One region of the Serratia sp. BNK-23 genome, then DNA from elsewhere that is predicted to be linked to it. Evidence: predicted binding sites of a transcription regulator. Region 1 holds the regulator's gene; each other region holds the start of a gene.

The links. Region 1 encodes PhoB, which activates phosphate uptake and scavenging genes when phosphate is short. Its sites were predicted from a motif close to CTGTCATAAAACTGNCNNAT; they were not measured.
Region 2: a site for PhoB is predicted at 4,347-4,366, ahead of pstS (phosphate ABC transporter substrate-binding protein PstS). Genes of this name have one in related genera too.
Region 3: a site for PhoB is predicted at 4,412-4,431, ahead of opgB (phosphatidylglycerol--membrane-oligosaccharide glycerophosphotransferase). Genes of this name have one in related genera too.

The regions. Positions count from the first base shown of each region.
Region 1 covers NZ_CP179900.1:3,957,848-3,963,628, forward strand. Annotated here, with positions in the region: gene ACMGF9_RS18830 (PstS family phosphate ABC transporter substrate-binding protein) at 369-1,331, opposite strand; gene phoR (phosphate regulon sensor histidine kinase PhoR) at 1,346-2,662, opposite strand; gene phoB (phosphate response regulator transcription factor PhoB) at 2,687-3,376, opposite strand; partial or broken gene sbcD (exonuclease subunit SbcD) at 3,592-4,823, shown strand; gene sbcC (exonuclease subunit SbcC) at 4,820-5,781, shown strand, end outside.
Region 2 covers NZ_CP179900.1:4,976,304-4,982,084, reverse strand. Annotated here, with positions in the region: gene atpD (F0F1 ATP synthase subunit beta) at 1-22, shown strand, start outside; gene ACMGF9_RS23650 (F0F1 ATP synthase subunit epsilon) at 43-462, shown strand; gene glmU (bifunctional UDP-N-acetylglucosamine diphosphorylase/glucosamine-1-phosphate N-acetyltransferase GlmU) at 752-2,125, shown strand; gene glmS (glutamine--fructose-6-phosphate transaminase (isomerizing)) at 2,277-4,106, shown strand; gene pstS (phosphate ABC transporter substrate-binding protein PstS) at 4,442-5,482, shown strand; gene pstC (phosphate ABC transporter permease PstC) at 5,574-5,781, shown strand, end outside.
Region 3 covers NZ_CP179900.1:1,699,450-1,705,230, forward strand. Annotated here, with positions in the region: gene nac (nitrogen assimilation transcriptional regulator NAC) at 1-323, shown strand, start outside; gene ACMGF9_RS07995 (AMP nucleosidase) at 360-1,823, opposite strand; gene opgB (phosphatidylglycerol--membrane-oligosaccharide glycerophosphotransferase) at 1,961-4,264, opposite strand; gene ACMGF9_RS08005 (transporter substrate-binding domain-containing protein) at 4,551-5,291, shown strand; gene ACMGF9_RS08010 (ABC transporter substrate-binding protein) at 5,292-5,781, opposite strand, start outside.

The sequences.
Region 1 (5,781 bases):
AGTCGATCCGGCGTTTATGTCCCTATTCGAAAGTGGCCGCTCATGAAGATGGGCAAAATTTTAGGAGTTATAAAAATGGAGGTTTAATCCGACAACGAAGGCTAAGGTAAACGTTTATAGCGCTTCAAGGCAAGACGCACGGCGAAAAGCAGAGCTATCGACCATATAAACTTTAGCCACCAGTCGATCATATTGGCTATCAATAAATATACACTACATGATTTGTATCATTTTTGAACAACGAATTCACGAAACGTGAAGCATATATCACTTTACCGCGCGAAAACGCCAATAGATGCCCGATTTTCGCGTGGTATAAGCTCCGTTTTGCCGTGAAAAAAGGCGAAAATTACGCCGCTTTTTGTCGCTTATTGCACCGTGGCCGGCGCGAGCGGTGGCAACCCGAGCGCCTGGCGGGTCTTCTGCAGGGCGGCCGGCGGCAGTGGCAGATAGCCGTCGTGATTGACCAGGCTTTGCCCTGGTGTCGACAGCACGCGATCGAGAAACGCGGCGGTCAGCGGCTCCAGCGGTTGATGGGGGGCTTTATTGATATAGATATACAGATAGCGCGACAGCGGGTAGCGATCGTTGCGCACGTTGGCGGCGGTAGGCGCGACATAGTCTTCTCCCGACTCCGCCAGCGGCAGCAGCCGCACGCCGCTGGCGCGAAAACCGATGCTGGCGTAGCCGATGCCGTTGAGCGAACCGGCCACCGCCTGCACTACCGAGGCCGAACCGGGCAGCTCATTGACGCGCGGCATGAAATCGCCGCCGCACAGCGCGCGCAGTTTGAAATAGCCGTAGGTGCCGGACGCCGAGTTGCGGCCGAAGCGTTGCAGCGAGCGCGTCGCCCAGTCGCCGCGCAGCCCCAGCTCGCCCCAGCGCGTCAGCGGCTGGCTTTCGCCGCAGCGCCGGGTGGCGGAGAAAATGCGGTCGAGCTGCTGCAGGTTGAGGCCGCGCAGCGGATTGTCCTGATGCACCAACACCACCAGCGCATCCACCGCTACCGGCACCGCCAGCGGCGCATAGCCGTAACGGTGTTCGAACGCCGAAACCTCGGCCGCCTTCATCGGCCGGCTCATCGGGCCCAGCTGCGCGGCGCCCGCCGCCAACGCGGTCGGCGCGGTCGACGAACCGGCGGCCTGGATCTGCAGGTTGACGTTGGGATAATGCTGGCTGAAATCCTGCGCCCACAGCGCCATCAGATTCGCCAGCGTGTCGGAGCCGACGCTGGACAGGTTGCCCGCCAACATGCCGTCAGGCTGCGCCAGCGCGCCGCGTCCGGCCAGCAGCGCCAGGCAAAGCAACAGCCCTCGGGTGATTCGGGTCATACCGGTGTCTCGCGTTAATTTTTCACCGCATTCTCTGATAAAGCGGCGGGAACAATCAACCGATTGGGCAAGGTAAAGATAAAGCGGGTGCCGATCCCCGGTTCGCTGAGGATCTCCAGCCGCGCGTCGTGATGGCTGAGCGCGTGCTTGACGATCGCCAGCCCCAGCCCGCTGCCGCCGGTCTGGCGCGAGCGGGCCTTGTCGACGCGGTAGAAACGCTCGGTCAGGCGCGGCAGGTGCTCGGCGGCGATGCCAGGCCCGTTGTCGCTGACCTGGAACTGCGCGCCATGCGCCGTCTGCTGCCAGCTGACTTCGATATGGGTGCCCTTCGGCGTGTGGTTGACCGCATTGTACACCAGGTTAGACACCGCGCTGCGCAACTGGTCTTCATTGCCGAACACGTTGAGCTGTTCGTTCACCCGGAAGGTGATCTCGTGATTGCCACCGCTCAGCGATTGCGCCTCACGCTGCAACACCCGCAGCATCAGCGGAATATCCACCCGCTCGTTCATGTCGACATTGGGCGCCGCCTCGATGCGCGACAACGTCAGCAGCTGCTTGACCAGCCCGTCCATCCGGCGGGTCTGCTCTTGCATGGTGCTCAGCGCCTTGCTGCGCAGCGAGCCATCCTGCTCTTCGTCGCCCATCATCTCCAGATAGCCCTGCAGCACCGTCAGCGGCGTGCGCAGCTCATGGCTGACGTTGGCGAAGAAGTTGCGCCGCGCGCCCTCCAACTGACGCATCTGGGTGACGTCGCGCGCCACCATCAGCAATTGCCCTTCGGAATACGGCATCACGCGGAATTCGACGTAGTGTTCGTTGTTCAGCTGCAGCGTCAGCGGGCGCGAAAACTCCTGCTGTTGCAGATAGAGGCTGAATTCCGGATAACGCAGCAGGTTAAGGATGTGCTGGCCGTTGTCTTCCGGCCAGCGAAAGCCGAGCAGATGCTGCGCCAGCCCGTTGCACCAGAAGATATTGCCTTCGACGGTGGTCATCACCACCGCGTCAGGCAGCGATTCGGCCCCGCTGCGAAAGCGCTTGATCAGCAGCGCCAGCTCGCGCCGGCGGCGGCGGTTGCGCTGCTGCATCTGATACAGGCCATAGAACAGCGGCTCCCAGCTCCAGCGGCCGGGCGGCGGCGTCATGCTGCGGTCGATCCACAGCCAATGGGAGAGTTTGAGCTGGTTGTAGAAATTCCACACCAGCGCAGCCAGCGCAGAGGCCAGCAGGAACCAGGGCAGATAACCGAAAATCAGCCCCAGCAGTAAGGCGGGCAGACAGAAAAGAGCCAGCTCCAAAGCCAGCCTCTTCCACGACAGACGTTCTAACACGGCATATTCTCCAGCGCGGCGCGATCAGTAGCGCGTTGAGAACCGGTAGCCGGTGCCCCGAACGGTTTGAACCATTTTATCATGCCCACTGGTTTCTAACGCCTTGCGGAGCCGACGGATATGCACGTCAACGGTACGGTCTTCCACATAAACGTTAGTGCCCCAGACGTGATTAAGCAACTGCTCGCGGCTATAAACCCGCTCCGGGTGGGTCATAAAGAAGTGCAGCAGCTTGAACTCGGTCGGCCCCATATCCAGCGCCTGATCGTTCGCCATTACGCGGTGGGAGGACGGATCCAGGCTTAGCCCTTGCATTTCAATCACTTCTTCCACCGCCATCGGCGAAATGCGGCGCATGACCGCTTTGATGCGCGCCACCAGCTCCTTGGGCGAGAACGGCTTGGTGATGTAATCATCCGCCCCCACTTCCAGGCCGCGCACCCGGTCTTCTTCTTCGCCGCGCGCGGTCAGCATCATCACCGGGATATCTCGGGTCAGCGCTTCGCGCTTCATATGTTTGATAAACTGAATGCCGGAACCGCCGGGCAACATCCAGTCAAGCAACACCAAATCAGGGAACGGCTCAGACAGACGCGTCACGGCGCTGTCATAATCTTCGGCTTCCAACGGTTGGTAACCATTCTGTTCCAACACAAAGCACACCATCTCACGGATCGGCGCTTCGTCTTCCACCACCAGTATGCGTCTTGCCATCGTCAATCCTGCCAATGTGTTAGCGACTTTTCGGGCGCCATTATGCGTCAGTTTTGTGACACTTTTATGAAAAAAACCGGCTGTTATAGGCAGTAAGCATAGCGATTATTTCCCGCAGTAACGAAAAATCATCCGGTTGTCATCATCATTGCGCCGGGACAGCCGCCGCCGCGGCCTTTATAATCATCGCCATTATCTTTACATCCGGGAGTGTCATGCGCCTGATCCACACCTCTGACTGGCACCTTGGCCAGTACTTTTTCACCAAAAGCCGCGCCGCCGAGCACCAGGCTTTTCTGAACTGGCTGATCGAACAGGTAGATCAGCAGCAGGTGGATGCGCTGATCGTCGCCGGGGATCTGTTCGATACCGGCTCACCGCCCAGCTATGCCCGCGAGCTGTACAACCGCTTCGTGGTGGAACTGCAGCGCACCGGCTGCCAGCTGGTGGTGCTGGGCGGCAACCACGACTCGGTGGCGACGCTGAACGAATCGCGTGAGCTGCTCTCCTGCCTGAACACCACGGTGATCGCCAGCGCGCAGGGCGCCCCGGAACAGCAGATCGTGGTGCTTAACCAACGCGACGGCCAGCCGGGCGCGGTGCTGTGCGCCATCCCGTTCCTGCGGCCGCGCGATCTGCTCACCAGCCGCGCCGGCGAATCCGGCGCGCAGAAACAGCAGGCGCTGCAGGAAGCCATCGCCGAACATTATCAAGCGCTGTATCAGGCGGCCTGCGAGCGCCGCGACCAGTTGGGCCTGCCACTGCCGATCGTCGCCACCGGCCACCTGACCACCGTCGGCGTTACCACCTCCGACTCGGTGCGCGACATCTATATCGGCACCCTCGACGCCTTCCCGGCGCAGACCTTCCCCCCGCCGACTATATCGCGCTGGGCCACATTCACCGCGCGCAGAACGTCGCCAAATCGGAGCATATTCGCTATAGCGGCTCGCCGATCCCGCTGAGCTTCGATGAGCTGGGCAAAGCCAAAAGCGTCTTCCTGGTGGATTTCGCCGACGGCGCTTTGCAGCGGGTAGAAACGTTAACGATCCCGCAGTTTCAGCCCATGCAACTGATCAAAGGCGATCTGGCCGAGATCGAACGGCAGCTGCGGCAATTTGCCGACTATGCCGGCGAGCTGCCGGTGTGGCTGGATATCGAAGTGGCGACGCAGGACTACCTCAGCGATATCCAGCGCCGCATCCAGCTGATGGCGGATGCGCTGCCGGTGGAAGTGGTGCTGCTGCGGCGCAGTAAAGAGCAGCGCCGCCAGGCGATCGCGCAGCAGGATAAGGAAACGCTCAACGAGCTGAGCGTCAACGAGGTGTTCGAACGGCGCCTGGCGCAGGAGGCCGACATGCCCGAAGCGCGCCAACGGCGGATGCACCAACTGTTCCGCCAGGTGGTCGAGGCGGTGCAGCACAACCCTGAAGAGAGCAACCCATGAAAATCCTCAGCCTGCGGTTAAAAAACCTCAACTCGCTGCAGGGCGAATGGAAGATTGACTTCACCGCCGAGCCGTTCGCCAGCAACGGCCTGTTCGCCATTACCGGCCCGACCGGCGCGGGCAAAACCACCCTGCTGGACGCCATCTGCCTGGCGCTGTACCACCAGACGCCGCGTCTCAACGTCACGCCAAGCCAGAATGAACTGATGACCCGCCACACCGCCGAATCGCTGGCGGAGGTCGAGTTCGAGGTCAAGGGCATCGGCTATCGCGCCTTCTGGAGCCAGCGCCGCGCCAAAAACGCGCCGGACGGCAATCTGCAGGCGCCGAAGGTCGAACTGGCGCGCCGCGAGGACGGCAAGATCCTGGCGGACAAGGTGCGCGACAAGCTGGAGCTTACCGCCGCCATCACCGGGCTGGACTTTGGCCGCTTCACCAAATCGATGATGCTGTCCCAGGGGCAGTTCGCCGCCTTCCTCAACGCCGACGCCAACGATCGCGCCGAGCTGCTGGAAGAGCTGACCGGCACCGAAATCTACGGGCGGTTGTCCGAACAGGTGTTCGAGTCGCACAAGCAGGCCAAAACCGATCTGGATGCGTTGCATCAACGCGCCAGCGGCATCGAACTGCTGAACGACGAACAGCGCCAGTCTCTGACCGAACAGCTGGCGGCGCTGAGCGCGCAGGAAATCGCTCTCGGCGAACAAACCCAGCGGCAGCAACAGGCGCTGAGCTGGCTGCAGCAATGGCAACGCCTCCGGCAACAGCAAAGCGAGGGGCAATTGCGGCTGGACACCGCCCAGCGCGAGCAGGCGGAGGCCGCCCCGCAGCTGCAGCGGCTGGCGCTCAGCGAGCCGGCCGAGAAATTGCGGCCGCTGCGCGGTGAACGCGATCGCTGCCGCGCCGAGCTGCAAACGATACAACAGCAGGCAGCCCAGCTGACGCAACAGCAGGAACA
Region 2 (5,781 bases), 1.0 Mb from region 1:
GGAAAAAGCCAAGAAACTGTAACGCCTTGAGAGGAGGGTGATATGGCTATGACTTACCATCTGGATGTAGTCAGCGCGGAAAAACAGATGTTTTCCGGCCTGGTGCAGAAGATCCAGGTGACAGGCAGCGAAGGTGAACTGGGGATCTTCCCTGGCCATGCGCCGCTGCTGACTGCCATCAAGCCTGGCATGGTGCGTATTGTTAAGCAGCACGGTGAAGAAGAGTTCATCTACCTGTCCGGCGGCATCCTCGAGGTGCAGCCGAGCGTGGTTACCGTGCTGGCGGACACTGCTATCCGTGGTACTGACCTCGACGAAGCGAGAGCGTTGGAAGCTAAGCGTAAAGCTGAAGAACACATTCGCAGCTCTCATGGCGATGTCGACTATGCTCAGGCATCCGCTGAACTGGCGAAAGCGATCGCAAAACTGCGCGTTATCGAGCTCACCAGAAAAGCGATGTAATGTTTGGGTGCCCGGCACCCAACTTTAAGAAAGCGGCCTATAGGGTCGCTTTTTTTTACTTTAAAATAAGCATTTCAGCCCGGCGGGCGGTGTGGTGTATAACCGCTGATATCGGGAAATAAACGTCGCCGATCGCCGACAGTTTTTTCGCTCCGACGGCGAATTGGCCGTGATAGCGGCAGACCAAGGCCCACGCGGCCTGCGCCGGGTTCGTGCAGAGAAATATGTAGTAATATCGTCGCTAAACGGTTTTACTTTCGTCTATCAAAATGGAGTTATCAGGTTGCTTATGTCGAACAGCGCAATGAGCGTGGTCATCCTCGCCGCGGGCAAGGGAACACGCATGTATTCCGATCTTCCCAAGGTTTTACATCCGTTGGCCGGCAAGCCGATGGTGCAACACGTCATTGATGCCGCGATGAAACTGGGCGCGCAACAGGTTCATCTGGTATACGGCCACGGCGGCGATCTGTTGAAAAGCACGTTGACCGAAGGCGCGCTGAACTGGGTGCTGCAGGCCGAGCAACTGGGTACCGGCCATGCGATGCAGCAGGCCGCGCCGCACTTTGCCGACGATGAAGACGTGCTGATGCTGTACGGCGATGTGCCGTTAATCTCCGTGGATACGCTGCAACGCCTGCTGGCGGCCAAGCCGCAGGGCGGCATCGGCCTGCTGACGGTCAAGCTGGACGATCCGAGCGGTTACGGCCGCATCGTGCGTGAGCAGGGCAACGTGGTGGGCATCGTCGAACACAAGGACGCCAGTGAGGCACAGCGCCAGATCAACGAGATCAATACCGGCATCCTGGTGGCGAACGGGCGCGATCTGAAGCGCTGGTTGGGAATGTTGAATAACGACAACGCACAGGGCGAGTTTTACATCACCGATATCATTGCGTTGGCCCATGCCGACGGCAAGAAAATCGAAGCCGTGCACCCGTCGCGTTTAAGTGAAGTGGAAGGCGTGAACAACCGTCTGCAGCTGGCGACTCTGGAGCGCGTATTCCAGTCGGAACAGTCTGAAAAGCTGCTGTTGGCCGGCGTGATGTTGTTGGATCCGGCGCGTTTCGATCTGCGCGGGGAACTTGTTCACGGCCGTGACATCACTATTGATGCGAATGTGATTATCGAAGGTCACGTCAAGCTGGGCGACCGGGTGAAAGTCGGCGCCGGCTGCGTGCTGAAAAACTGCGTGATTGGCGATAACTGCGAGATCAGCCCTTACAGCGTGCTGGAAGACAGCGTGCTGGAAGCAGACTGCACGGTGGGGCCGTTCGCCCGCCTGCGCCCAGGCGCGGAGCTGGCGGCAGGGGCTCACGTCGGCAACTTCGTGGAAATGAAAAAGGCGCGTCTGGGCAAAGGCTCCAAGGCCGGCCACCTCAGCTACCTAGGCGATGCCGAAATCGGTGATGACGTGAATATCGGCGCCGGCACCATCACCTGTAACTACGATGGCGCCAACAAGCACAAAACGCTGATCGGCGATGGCGTGTTCGTCGGTTCCGATACTCAGCTGGTGGCGCCGGTGTCGGTCGGCAAAGGATCCACCATCGCCGCCGGCACCACGGTGACGCGCGATATCGCCGAGAACGAACTGGTGCTGAGCCGCGTCAAGCAGGTGCACATTCAGGGTTGGCAACGTCCGGTGAAGAAGAAGCCATAGTGTGTTTTGCGTTGGGCTCCGTTCAGAGCCCAATACAAAACATAATAACCCCCACCATCTACAGGCTCGGGGGACGCACGGTAAAAACCGGCAAAAATCAGGTCAAGGCATCGAAAGCGCCCATGAAGGGCGTTCATTAGGAATATAACTGATGTGTGGAATTGTAGGCGCAGTAGCGCAACGTGATATCGCAGAAATCCTGTTGGAAGGTTTACGTCGTCTCGAGTATCGCGGTTATGACTCCGCTGGTCTGGCGGTGGTCGATGAAAAAGGCAACGTCAGTCGCCTGCGTCGCGTTGGCAAGGTACAAAAGCTGGCCGAAGCGGCGGAACAAACCGATCTGCACGGCGGTACCGGCATCGCTCACACCCGTTGGGCTACGCACGGTGAACCGACCGAAGCGAACGCGCACCCGCATGTTTCCGACTACATTACCGTGGTGCATAACGGCATCATCGAAAACCACGAGCCGCTGCGCGAACTGCTGATTGAACGCGGTTACCGTTTCAGCTCTGAAACCGACACCGAAGTGATTGCGCACCTGGTGCACTGGGAACAACTGCAAGGCGGTACGCTGCTGGAAGTGGTTCAGCGCGTGATCCCGCAGCTGCGCGGCGCTTATGGCACCGTGGTGATGGACAGCCGCGATCCGAGCGTGCTGGTCGCGGCGCGTTCCGGCAGCCCGCTGGTTATCGGCCGCGGCGTCGGGGAAAACTTCATCGCTTCCGATCAGCTGGCGCTGCTGCCGGTCACCCGCCGCTTCATCTTCCTGGAAGAGGGCGACGTGGTGGAAGTGACTCGCCGCACCGTCAACATCTTCGACAAACAGGGCAACGCCATCGAGCGTCCTGAGATCGAATCCCAGGTGCAGTATGACGCCGGCGACAAGGGCGCTTATCGCCACTACATGCAAAAAGAGATTTACGAACAGCCGCTGGCGCTGAAAAACACCCTGGAAGGGCGTTTCAGTCATGGCCAAATCAACCTGAGTGAGCTGGGGCCGCACGCCGACGAGTTGCTCGCCAAGGTGCAGCACGTGCAGATTATCGCCTGTGGGACTTCTTACCACTCCGGTATGGTGGCGCGTTACTGGTTCGAAGCGCTGGCTGGCGTGCCGTGCGATGTCGAGATCGCGTCCGAATTCCGTTACCGCAAATCGGCGGTGCGTCCGGGCAGCCTGATCATCACTCTGTCACAGTCCGGCGAAACCGCCGACACCCTGGCGGCGCTGCGCCTGTCCAAAGAGCTGGGTTATCTCGGTTCGCTGGCCGTTTGTAACGTTGCCGGCTCTTCGCTGGTGCGCGAATCCGATCTGGCGCTGATGACCAAAGCGGGTACGGAAATCGGCGTAGCCTCGACCAAAGCCTTCACCACGCAGCTCACCGTGCTGTTGATGCTGGTGGCGCGCCTGGGCCGTCTGAAAGGCATGGCGGAAAGCGTGGAGCACGAGATCGTGCATGGTCTGCAGGCGCTGCCGGCGCGTATCGAGCAGATGCTGTCGATGGATAAAGAGATCGAAGCGCTGGCGGAAGGCTTCTCCGACAAGCACCATGCGCTGTTCCTCGGCCGCGGCGATCAGTATCCGATCGCCATGGAAGGGGCGCTGAAGCTGAAAGAGATCTCCTATATTCACGCTGAAGCTTATGCGGCGGGTGAGTTGAAACACGGCCCGCTGGCGCTGATCGACGCCGATATGCCGGTGATCGTGGTGGCGCCAAACAACGAACTGCTGGAAAAGCTGAAGTCCAACATTGAAGAAGTGCGCGCGCGCGGCGGCCAGCTGTACGTGTTCGCCGATCAGGACGCCGGCTTCGTCAGCAGCGAAGGCATGACCCTCATTCCTCTGCCGCACGTCGAGGAAATCGTCGCGCCGATCTTCTACACCGTGCCGTTGCAGCTGCTGTCTTACCACGTGGCGCTGATCAAGGGCACCGACGTTGACCAGCCGCGCAACCTGGCGAAGTCTGTCACCGTAGAGTAATTTGTCACAGGTAAACTGCAAAAGCCGGCCTTAGCGCCGGCTTTTTTCATGAGTGACCTTAAAGATGACAGCGCTGCCGTTTCGGTGATAAACGTTGTCATATTCAAGCGGATAGGCAGCGCCAAGCCGGTTTTTTATTGCTTGGGAAATGTGCTGTTTCACGGCTAACCTTCTGATTTACATAAAAACAAACACCTATCAAATACGCTGTAATATAACTGTCATATTGCGTACATTTTTCTGTCACCAAACTGTCCTATTTTCCCTCCTGCAGCAATACTTACTCTGATTAAAACGACTCGAAGTCGATTTTAAGTATCCCATTAGGAGGGATTATGAAACTGATGCGTACCACCGTCGCCAGTATTGTGGCAGCGACCTTCTCCCTGACCGCCGTGTCCGCGTTCGCTGCTGCCAGCCTGACCGGTGCAGGTGCGACATTCCCCGCTCCGGTTTACGCCAAGTGGGCAGATTCTTATCAGAAAGAAACCGGCAACAAAGTTAACTATCAGGGCATCGGCTCCTCTGGCGGCGTGAAGCAAATCGTGGCCAACACCGTTGACTTTGGTGCCTCCGACGCCCCGCTGTCTGACGACAAGCTGGCGGCCGACGGCCTGTTCCAGTTCCCGACAGTGATTGGCGGCGTGGTGCTGGCGGTGAATATCCCGGGCATCAAATCCGGCGAACTGACGCTGGACGGCAAAACCCTGGGCGATATCTACCTGGGCAACGTCAAAAAGTGGAACGATCCGGCTATCACCAAGCTGAACCCAGGCGTGAAACTGCCTGACCAGAACATCGCCGTAGTGCGCCGCGCCGACGGTTCCGGCACCTCGTTCGTGTTCACCAGCTACCTGTCCAAGGCCAATGCGCAGTGGAAAGAAAAGATTGGCGCCGGTTCTACCGTTAACTGGCCGACCGGTCTGGGCGGTAAAGGCAACGACGGCATCGCCGCCTTCGTTCAGCGCCTGCCAGGCTCTATCGGCTACGTAGAATACGCTTACGCCAAGCAGAACAACCTGGCTTACACCAAGCTGGTGTCCGCCGACGGCAAACCGGTCAGCCCGACCGAAGAGAGCTTCAGCAACGCCGCCAAAGGCGCGGATTGGAGCAAAACTTTCGCTCAGGATCTGACTGACCAGAAAGGCGACAACGTGTGGCCAATCACCTCCACCACCTTCATCCTGGTGCACAAAGAGCAGAAAAACCCTGCTCAGGGCGCCGAAGTGCTGAAGTTCTTCGACTGGGCGTATAAAACCGGTGCAAAACAAGCTAACGAGCTGGATTACGCCACCCTGCCGGCAGAAGTGGTTGAGCAGGTGCGTGCGGCCTGGAAAACCAACGTAAAAGACAGTTCAGGTAAAGCGCTGTACTAACAACGCAGGGGCGCGGGTTCGCCGCGCCCCACACAGTTCTTCAGGCTCCGATCCCGATTGGGGCTGCCAGGGTTCAAACAGAGAGTAATCTATGGCTGAGTACAAGCCGACCATCAAAGCACCGGGCAAAAACGGTGACATCATTTTCAGCGCGCTGGTGAGACTGGCTGCGCTGATTACCCTATTGTTGCTGGGTGGCATCATCGTTTCGCTGATCTTCGCCTCCTGGCCAAGCATGCAGAAATTCGGCTTTGCGTTCCTGTGGACCAAAGAGTGGGACGCGCCGGCGGAGCAGTTCG
Region 3 (5,781 bases), 2.3 Mb from region 1:
GCAACCAGCTGGAGGAGGCGATGGCGCTGCGCAAGCTGGCTGCCAACGTGGTGGGGGAGATCGAATCCTCGGGCGCGCTGAGCGCCGCGATCGCCAGCGGGTTGGGGGCGACCGTGCTGCCGGAATCGGTGGCGCGCGCGATGATCGGCCCGGCCAAGGCCTGGATGGCGCGCATCAATGCGCCGACGATGTCGGTGCCGCTGTCACTGTGCATGTCCAGCCAACAGGGGCTGTCCGCCCCGGCGCTGCTGGTGAAAGACCTGTTGCTGTCGATCGCCGGCGGCCGCAGCCAGGAGAAGCGCGCGCTGGCGCTGGTGCGTTGAGGAAAAAACGGCCCGCCGCAGCGGGCCTGAGCACCGTTAGCGGAACGGCGGTTCGTTGAAGGTGCGCAGCTTGCGCGAGTGCAGGCGATCGCCCTCGGCGCGCAACAAATCGATGGCGCAGATGCCGATCTGCAGGTGCTCGGAGATCGCCCCTTCGTAGAAGCGGTTGGCCTGGCCCGGCAGTTTGATCTCGCCGTGCAGCGGTTTGTCGGAGACGCACAGCAGCGTGCCGTACGGCACCCGGAAGCGATAACCCTGAGCGGCGATGGTGGCGCTCTCCATGTCGACCGCCACCGCGCGGCTGAGGTTGAAGCGGCGCGCCGAAGCGGAGTAGCGCAGCTCCCAGTTGCGATCGTCGGTGGTGACGACGGTGCCGGTGCGCAAACGCTGTTTGACCTCTTCACCGGGCATGCCGCTGACCATCTTGGTGGCGTCATACAGGGCGCGCTGCACCTCGGCGATGCTCGGGATCGGGATATCCGGCGGCAGCACCGCATCCAGCACGTGATCGTCGCGCAGATAGGCGTGGGCCAGCACGTAATCGCCGATCTTCTGGCTTTCGCGCAGGCCGCCGCAGTGGCCGATCATCAGCCAGGCGCTCGGGCGCAGCACCGCCAGGTGATCGCAGATGGTCTTGGCGTTGGATGGGCCGACGCCGATGTTGATCAGCGTGATGCCCTGGCCGGTGCGCGAGATCAGGTGATAGGCCGGCATCTGGTGGTTTTTCCACGCCAGATCGGACACCGCCTGCTCCGGGGCGCTGGTTTCCGGCGTGATGTAGGTGCCGCCGGCGCTGGAGAGCGCGATGTACGGGCTGGCCGGATCGGCGATCTGGGCGCAGGCCCAGCGCACGAACTCGTCCACATAGCGGGTGTAGTTGGTGAACAGCACGAACGGTTGAAAATGTTCCACCGGCGTGCCGGTGTAGTGCCGCAGACGCGCCAGCGAGAAATCCGCGCGCAGCGCATCGAAATGCGACAGCGGGAAATGGTTGTCGGTGGCGTGGTACAGGCCGTCGGCGGTCTCGTCACCGATCTGCGCCAGCTCGGTGGTGGGGAAATGCTGCGCGATGCCGGCGCTCATTGAGCGATCGAGCGCCAGGCTGGAACCGTCGATGACATAAGGGAACGGGATCTCCTGCTGCGACGGCGCCACTTCGATATGGGCGGCGTAATCGTGTTCCAGCATCGCCAGCTGTTCGGCCAGATAGTGGCGGAACAGCTGCGGCCGGGTCACGGTGGTGCTGTAGCTGCCGGGATGGGTAAAGCGGCCGAAGGCGCGGGTTTTGCTCGGGCCGGATTGCTGCCCGTCCCAACTGACGCGCAGTTCGGGATACACGAACAGCCCGGCGGCGCGCGCTTGTGCATCCGGCAGCGTGCCGTGGCTGATAAAGTCACTGACCGCCTGCCGCAGCGCGTCTACCGCGGCGTCATACAGGGCTTCCAGTTGATCGAGTGCCTGATCGGCGCTGAGGCCGCTGCGAGGTGGGGCATAGCTCATACTTTCTCCTTGGATGTCCCGGCTCTGTGGCGGGGTTGCGGCGTTTTACCGTCACAGGTTAGCCGAAGAAGGGCGTAAAAGCTTGGTCGAAATGACGGGCGCGGCAAAGAAAATACCGCGCCCGTGAAGGCGGGGGATCAGGAGGCGGGAGCGCCCGCTTCGACCTTCAGCGACACCAGGCCGATGCCCAGCTTCTTCGGCGTGAAGCCGCCGCTGGCGCTCTCTTTTGGCTCGGTCGGCGCCGGCGGAGTAATGCTGATCTTCTGCGCGCCGCGCGGGTTGTCGAAGCGCAGGGTGACGGTGCTGTCCTGTTCACCGAGCGACACGAAGCGCTCTTCGTCGCCGACGCGCACCGAAATCGGTTCGCCGACGTTGTTGCCGTAGGCGCGGGCGCGCAGCACCAGATCGAAGCGCTTCGGCAGCGGATCGACGTAATCGATGTCGACCGCCGGCGCCAGATTGGCGTCGGACCAGCGGCCCCATTCCTCGACGGCGGAGACGCCGGTGATGGCTTTCACCTGTTCCGGCATGCCGGGCAGCATGAACTCGATGGTGTCCGCCCGGTATTTCACCGCCGCGTCGTCCACCTGCAGGCGGGCGACGGCGTTTTGATAATCGGCGACGCTGTCCGCCGCCGGGCCGGTGAAGTTCACCTTGCCGTTGAAGCGTTCGCCGCTGGCCTGCGCGATCTGCGGCGGCGAGGCCAGGGTGCCCGAGGCCACGCAGATGTCGGTGCTCAGCGCCAGCTGCGGCGCCCAGACCCGGCCGATCTCGTAGCATTTATCGACCCAGACGAATTTCTCCCCCGCCCCCAGCCCGGCCAGCTGCTTGCGCAGCGGGGTGGAGAGGTAGACGTTGAACATCGGTTCGATGCGGTTGTCGCCCACCCGCAGGATGAACGGCACCTTGTAGGTGACGCCGGAGAAGCTGAAGCTGCGTTGGCGCGTATCCACGCTGTAGTCGCTGATGCGGTTCGGCAGGCCCCACTGATTGATCACCGCCGGTTTCCAGCCGTTGATCTTCTCTTCGATATTCAGGAACACCGTAGACAGCGACGGCGCCGACAGGCTGCTTCGGCCAAGGCCGATGTAGTTGTCGCCGCCCATCACGTCCAGCACCGTGGCGCCGTTGTCCAGCGTGCTGCGCTTCTCGTTGCGCTGTTCCGCCAGCGGCCGGGTGCCGTCGATGATGAAGAACAGGTTGCGGCGCTTCTGTTTGGTCAGGATATCGTAGGCGGTGTTGTTCATCGCCAGATGATCGGAGGACACCACGATCACGGTATTGCTGAAATAGGGCGAGCGTTTGATCTTGTCGATCAGCGCGGCGATGTGTTGCTGGCTGCAGGCTACCGCGCTCAGCGAGCGGTTTTCCTTGTTCTGCCAGGCGTAGCTTTTCTTGCTGCAGCCGGCGGAGATAAAGCCGTCCGGGTGATGGGTATCGACGGTCAGGGTGAACAGCGAGAACGGCTGGCGCTGTTTGGACAGCTCGACGAACTTGCCGTACACCACGTCCAGCACGCTGTCGTCGTACCAGCCCCAGTCGTTTTTGTAGCTCGGATCGGCGACCCGATCGCGCAGCTCTTTGAAGCCGTAAACGTGGTCGAAACCGTGGGATTTCAGGAAGGTGTCTTTACCGGCGAACGCCAGCTCGGCGCCCTGATAGAAATAGTTGCTGTAGCCGGCGGCCTTCAGCACGTCGCCCAGGCAGACGTTCTCCGGGTAGAAGGTGGAGACCGCGCTGGAGGCGTTGCCGTCGAAGGGCGCGAACAGCGGAGTGCCGCACTGCGAGGCGACCATGCCGGCGATGGTGTAGCCGGTGCCCGGCAATTGCTGGGTATTGCTGAAATCGATGCTGTCCGTGCGCAGGGCGTTCAGCTCGTCGGCCAGGCCGGGAAACAGCTCGGTATCGAAGTAGGTGCGCTCCAGGCTCTCGGCATAGATGTACACCAGGTTCGGCCGTTTGCCCTGCACGGTCTTTTTCGGCGCCTTGTAGTAGGTGGTGAAATCGGCGGTATCGCCGACGATCTGGCTCTTGACCAGCAGCGAGATGTCCTGAAACGCCGGGGTGGTACCGACCGAAAACAGCGCCAGCAGCACGGCGACGACGCTGTAGGCCACGCTGCTGCCTTTGGCCTTGCGGCGCAGCAGGCTGCGGGCTAGCACCGCGAAGATAAGCCCCAACGCCGCCAGCAGGCCGATAAACGGCAGCACGTATTTGCTGATGCCCGCGCCTTTGAGGCTGCTGGTGACGGTGTAGATCACCGCATCGGTGATGCCGTCGCCGGTGAAGTAGTTGCTGGCGATCAGGATGACGTTCAGCACCAGATAGCTGCCGAGCAGCGTCAGCAGAATGGCGAACCACCAGCGGTTGGCGGCGGCCCGGGTGCGATAAATCAAAATCGACGCCAAAAAGAGAACAAACGAAACGACTGCTAAAACCATCCGCCAAACCTTGTCTGATTGAAATAAAACCGTTGCTGCCCTGGTTTGCGCCGCCGAGCGTGCCGCGGTGCGAAAAGTGAAGGGTATAGCCTATTGCCGGCGGCGGAACAACGTGCGATCTCCCGCTACGGCCGACGAGCGGCGGCTATTGTACATTTTTATGACAATAGTGTGACGTTAATCACGCCGACGGCGGCCGCGGCGGCGAAAGCTTGCTGGTCGGAGGTTTCGCTCTACGCTTAATGAGCGCCACGACGGTGCATCCATCAGCCATTCAGGAGGAAGTATGCAGACAATCCCCGCAGCGGTACTCGACGATCTGGCCCCGCAAGGCGTGTTGCGCGCGGCGATCAACTACGGCAATCCGGTGCTGGCGCAGGCCGGGGCTGATGGCAAACCGCAAGGCGCTTCGGTGGAGCTGGCCGCCGCGCTGGCTCGCGAACTGGGCGTGGCGCTGGAGCTGGTGACCTATGACGCGGCTGGCAAGGTGTTCGCCGATCTGGACAGCGGCGCCTGGAACCTGGCGTTTATGGCCATCGAGCCGGTGCGCGCGGCGCAAATCGCCTTCAGCGAACCCTACGTGATCATCGAGGGGACTTATCTGGTGGCGAACGACGCGCCTTACTCTGAGGTGGCGCAGCTCGACCGGCCGGAGGTGCGCATCGCGGTCGGGCAGGGGGCGGCGTACGATCTGTTTTTATCACGCACGCTGCAGCAGGCGCAATTGGTGCGGGCGGCAACCTCCGCCGAGGCGATCGCGCTGTTTTTCGAACGGGGGCTGGAGGCGGCGGCCGGCGTGCGTCAACCGCTGTTGGCCGCCGCGGCCGCCCATCCCGGCTACCGAGTGCTGGACGGACATTTTACCGCCATCCGCCAGGCGATGGCGGTGCCGCGGCAAAACACGCAGGGCGCCGCCTACGTGAACGCGTTTATCGAACGCTGCAAGGCCAATGGGCTGGTGAAGGCGGCCCTGCAGCGCAGCGGCCAGGGCGAGGTGACGGTGGCGCCGCCGGCCGCCTCGGCGTGATCAGTTCAGCTCCACCGCGTACTGGTCTACCGGGGTGGTTTTCTTGATCAGCTTATTGTCGAACAGGAACTGTTCGTAAGCCTGGTAGCGGGCCCGATCCAACTTGGCCGGATCGCGGGCGAACAGCGGCAGGCTGGCTTGCCACGCCTGTTTGTTCAGCTCGGTATTCAGCTCCGGGTGCGCCTTGGCGAACGCCAACCAGGTGTCCTGCGGGTGCGCGTGCAGGTAGTCGCTGCCTTGCTTCAGCGCGACGAGGAATTTGCGGATTTTCGGCTCGTTCACCGCATCGCGGTTGGCGACGATGATCAGCTCGTCGTAGGCCGGCACGCCGTAATCTTCGACGTTGAACACCACCGGTTCTTTACCCTGCAGCTTGAGCTCCAGCGCTTCGATGTTGCGGTAGCCGCCGATCACCGCATCGACCTGGCCCGCCAGCAGGGCGCTGGTCAGCTGGAAGTTGACGTTGATGAGCTTGATATCCTGCGGTTTG